Regions from separate parts of the Pedococcus sp. P2_D7 genome, predicted to be linked through region 1. Evidence: riboswitches for the same ligand, from Rfam matches in the RefSeq annotation. Region 1 holds a riboswitch; the other holds the start of a gene.

Region 1 (2,194 bases):
TTCGAGCTCGAGGAAGAGGGCATCACCCCCCTGCGCGCCCGCATCGCCGAGCGGCTGGGCCACTCCGGCCCGACCGTCTCGCAGACGGTGGCCCGCATGGAGCGCGACGGCCTGCTGAGCCTCGCCGGCGACCGCCACCTCGAGCTGTCCGACCACGGCCGCCTGCTCGCCACGCGGGTCATGCGCAAGCACCGGCTCGCCGAGCGGCTGCTCGTCGACGTGATCGGGCTCGAGTGGGAGTACGTCCACGACGAGGCCTGCCGCTGGGAGCACGTCATGTCCGAGCGGGTCGAGCGCAAGATCCTCGCCATGCTCAAGGACCACCACGACTCGCCCTACGGCAACCCCATCCCCGGGCTCGACGAGCTGGGCGACGAGGAGCCGACCGAGGGCTTCCGCACCGGCCTGCAGACCCTCACCGAGCTGGCCGGGGAGTTGCCCGAGACGGTGCTGGTCCGCCGGATCGGTGAGCCGGTCCAGGTCGACCACGAGGCGCTCAGCCTGCTGACCGTCGCCCGGCTCCTGCCCGGCGAGCGGGTGCGGGTCCACCGCGCCGACGGCCGCGTGGTTGCCGTGCGCGAGGGCGCCCCCGAGTCCACCGGGGTGTCCCTGCCCGACGAGGTCGCCCAGCACGTCTTCGGCGCCCTGGTCTGACCCGGCGTGTCGCGCCCTGTTCGGCGCGTCGCCACTGCCCGCTCATCTGAGCGCCATCGCTGTCTGGCCGCAGGCCTCTGACCTGCGGTTTTGAGCACGGCGGCTGGGGTGTGCCTGACGTCACCTTGGCGTTTCTTGGGTGGGCCGTGACCTCAACGTGACTTTCGCAGGAGCCTTGTGTACGGTGGCTGCGGTTCCCTCGCCCCCTGGGGGGACCGGCTCGATGTGGAAACGCCTAGTCCTGTCACCACGCCCGAGTCATTCAGTACAAACCGCTTGGCAGGAGCGGGGGACCCAACTTTGGGCCTTCTCTTCACGAAAAGGTCCTTGGGGTTAAGTCTCCACGCACGCGCCCGCAAGGTCGGGTGACAACCGTGGAGGCCGGGTGATCTACCTCCATCCGAACCCGACAGCTCACCTCGTAGGCGCTGGAGGTTCATCCATCGTGGCTTCACACAGTTCTGGCCGCCACCGCGCGCCGGGCCGTTTCAACCCCGTCTCCGAGTTGTCCGGCATCGTGGCCAGCGCCGCGCAGCCGGCTGTCAAGACCTCTGCGGTCATCGCCGCTTCCGGTGGTCTTGTCGCCTCGTTCGCCCTTCCCGCCTCGGCCGCCAGCGCCGCTCCGGCCCCGGCCGCCAAGGGCGCCACCACCGCCGCGCCGGTCGCTGTCCAGGCCCCCGAGACCGCGGCTCCCGCGGCCTCCAGCGCCTTTGGCGTCATCGGCTTCAAGGCGACCGCCAAGCCGAAGCCCAAGCCGGTGGTCCGCGTCGTCCCCGACCGCACCGTCCAGGCTGCCAGCCGGTCCACGGCTCGCAAGGACTACACCAGCCTGAAGCCCGCCGCCGGCGGCGTCCTGGCCATCGCGGCCCAGTACGAAGGCCTGATGTACTCCTACGGCGGCACCAGCCCGTCGACCGGCTTCGACTGCTCCGGCTTCACGCAGTACGTCTTCGGCCGGGTCGGCATCAGCCTCCCCCGCACCGCCGACGCCCAGCGCGCCGCCACCACCCGCGTGTCGAACCCGCAGCCGGGAGACCTCGTCTTCTTCGGCAGCCCCGCCTACCACGTGGGCATCTACGCCGGGAACGGCATGATGTGGGACTCCCCGCGCAGCGGCAAGGCCGTCGCCCTCCGCTCGATCTGGTCCTCGAACGTCACCTACGGTCGTCCCTGACCCACGCTGAGCTCGTCGCACCACTGGTTGAGCCACGCACCGCAGGCCCCCTCCGCTTCGGCGGCCCGGGGGCCTGCGGCGTTGTGGGGGTATGCCGCGGGCTCGCCCGGGTGCCCCGTGCCCCATTTGCGCCCTCGTGTGAGGATGGAGCGATGAACGTGGGTCAGACGAACGTGGACGAAGCGACGAACGTGGACGCAGCGACGAACGTGGACGAGGCGACGAACGTGGATGAGGCGCTGAACGTGGACCAAGCGACGAACGTGGATGACGCGATGAACCAAGCAACACGATCAACCAGCGACGCAACACCCTCGACCAATGCAGTGGAGATCGACGTCTGGGCCGACGTGGTCTGCCCGTGGT
Region 2 (2,194 bases), 120 kb from region 1:
GGTCTGAGGAAACCTGCTGGTCAGAGAGCCGACGGGGGGACTCGAACCCCCAACCCCTTGTTTACAAGACAAGTGCGCTGCCAATTGCGCCACGCCGGCCGGTCTGCCGCAGCAGACGGCGACGATCGTACCGGCGAGACGGCGGCGGCCGGGCATCCCGGGCGCCCACGCGGCATACCGTCTCGCGCACTTGTTGCCACTGATCCCTCACCAGACCCCCGAACCCAGCCCTCCGTGCCCCACCGGTGGCAGCAAGTGCGAGGAAGACGGGGACGCGACGGCGGCCCGGCACCGTGAGGTGTCGGGCCGCCGGCTGTGCGGAGAGCGGGTCAGCGGCCGTTCAGGTAGGTCTGCAGCGTGCGCACGGTGGCGCGGTCGAGGTAGCGGGCGCCGTTCTTGCGGGCCCCGATCTTGGTCTGCAGGGCGCGCATCGTCTTCGGACCGATGACGCCGTCGGGGGCCGAGCCAACCTTCCGCTGCAACGCCTTCACGTCGGTGCGGGAGAGCGTGCCGTTGACCGACCCACCGACCCAGCGCTCGATGGCGGCGTTGGTCTTGGGGCCGCGGATCCCGTCGACGACGAGCTTGCCGGTGCTGGTCGAGTGGGCCGCGGGAGCCTGGCGGGTGGCAGAGCGCGAGGCCCTGCTGGTCGTCGAGCCGGCATCGACCGCGCCACCGTTGGAGCGGGTGAGACCGGCGCGGGCGCCACAGGTCGGCCAGGCGCCGGGGCCCTGCGAGGCCAGCACCTTCTGGGCGATGGTGATCTGCTGGGCCTTCGTGGCGCGGTTTGCGGTCGGGGCGTAGCGCTCGCCGCCGAAGCCGTCCCAGGTGCGGTCGGAGAACTGCAGACCCCCGTAGTAGCCGTTGCCCGTGTTGATCGACCAGTTGCCACCGCTCTCGCAGGCGGCCACGCGGTCCCAGACCGTCGAGGCCTGCGCGCTGCTGGCGGTGGCCATGCCACCTGCGACCGTGGCGACACCGGCCACGGCGACACCGGTCACGCGACGTCGAACAGGGTTGGCCTTCCGAGCAGAGTGCTTCGGGGCATAGAACATGGGTGGGGGGTTCCTCTCCTGACCGGCGCCTGCGGGGTTAGCTGTCGGGTTCGGGCTGTCAGGTGCCCGGCCGGCCTGAGCCGGCTTCACCCCCAGGCCACCGTGGTGGCCGCGTTGGGTTCCCCGTCCTCGTCGTGCCCGGAGATCTTCCGGTGAAACCCCCACCTGACGAGGCTCGGCGCGGTGGGAGTGCTTGGCTGATTGGGTATGCCGTGTGCAGTTGTGACCGCGCGTTCGCGCAGGTAAGACACGGTAGGGGGCGTTCGTCAGGCCGACAACCGGTTGGCGCGTATTCGCCACCTTTCGTTCCCCGTCAGCGCCGGCGGCCCGACGTGTTCGGAAGATCCGCCGTGCCATGACCCGGGATAACTTCCGAACAACCAGTCTCGTGCTCGACAGCCCGGACCGCCCGGACCGCCCGGCCCGGTCAGCGCCGTCGAGCGCGTCGCTTCTGCACCATGCGGTGGTCGAACGGCGCCGCCATGAACTCCCCCAGCACGCCGCCCGCCGCGATCGCCAGGAGCACCGCCATCGCCCCCAGCAGGGTGGTCAGCCCCCCTTGGAGCGACAGCGTCCCGGAGTCGGCCGACGACCCGTTCACCATCTCGTAGAGGCCGCGGAAGATCGCCAGACCCGGGAGCAGGCCGTAGGACGCCGGGACGACGAGCACCATCGCCGGCGCGCCCATCCGGAGCGCCAGCAGTCGTCCCGCACACCCGAGCACGATCGCCGCCAGCCCGGCGGCGGACAGCTGGCCCAGCCCGTCGACCTTCGAGACAGCGAGGGAGACCCCGACGCCCACCGCACACAGCACGCCGCTGGGCACCACCAGCATCCGGCCCGTGCGCAGCGACACCGCACCGGCCAACCCGACCACGAAGGCGCCCACCACCGCCAGCAGCACCGGGGCGTTGAGCGCCTGCGTGGACACGATGGACGGCGAGGCGACGTTCAGGCCGAAGGCACTGGTCAGGGCCAGGGTCAGCTGCAGCCCGGTCGCCACCCCGAGGATGATCCCGGCCGTCGTGAGGAACACCGCGAACATCCGGCCGGCACCGGTCACGGAGTAGCCCGAGATCGCGTCCTCGAAAGCCGAGGCGACCGTGCGACCCGGCAGGAGCACGGTGATCCCGCCCGCG

The links. Region 1 has a riboswitch for cyclic di-AMP ahead of AC1DWJ_RS08185 (C40 family peptidase). Riboswitches for the same ligand answer to the same signal wherever they lie in the genome.
Region 2: linked by a shared signal. The riboswitch ahead of AC1DWJ_RS08770 (transglycosylase family protein) and the one ahead of AC1DWJ_RS08185 (C40 family peptidase) in region 1 are both predicted to bind cyclic di-AMP.

Annotation. Positions count from the first base shown of each region.
Region 1 covers NZ_JBFUEH010000003.1:231,064-233,257, reverse strand. Annotated here, with positions in the region: gene AC1DWJ_RS08190 (iron-dependent transcriptional repressor DtxR) at 1-654, shown strand, start outside; cyclic di-AMP (ydaO/yuaA leader) riboswitch at 895-1,097, shown strand; gene AC1DWJ_RS08185 (C40 family peptidase) at 1,100-1,828, shown strand; gene AC1DWJ_RS08180 (DsbA family oxidoreductase) at 1,981-2,194, shown strand, end outside.
Region 2 covers NZ_JBFUEH010000003.1:346,247-348,440, forward strand. Annotated here, with positions in the region: tRNA gene AC1DWJ_RS08765 (tRNA-Thr) at 27-99, opposite strand; gene AC1DWJ_RS08770 (transglycosylase family protein) at 330-1,055, opposite strand; cyclic di-AMP (ydaO/yuaA leader) riboswitch at 1,067-1,220, opposite strand; gene AC1DWJ_RS08775 (threonine/serine exporter family protein) at 1,483-2,194, opposite strand, start outside.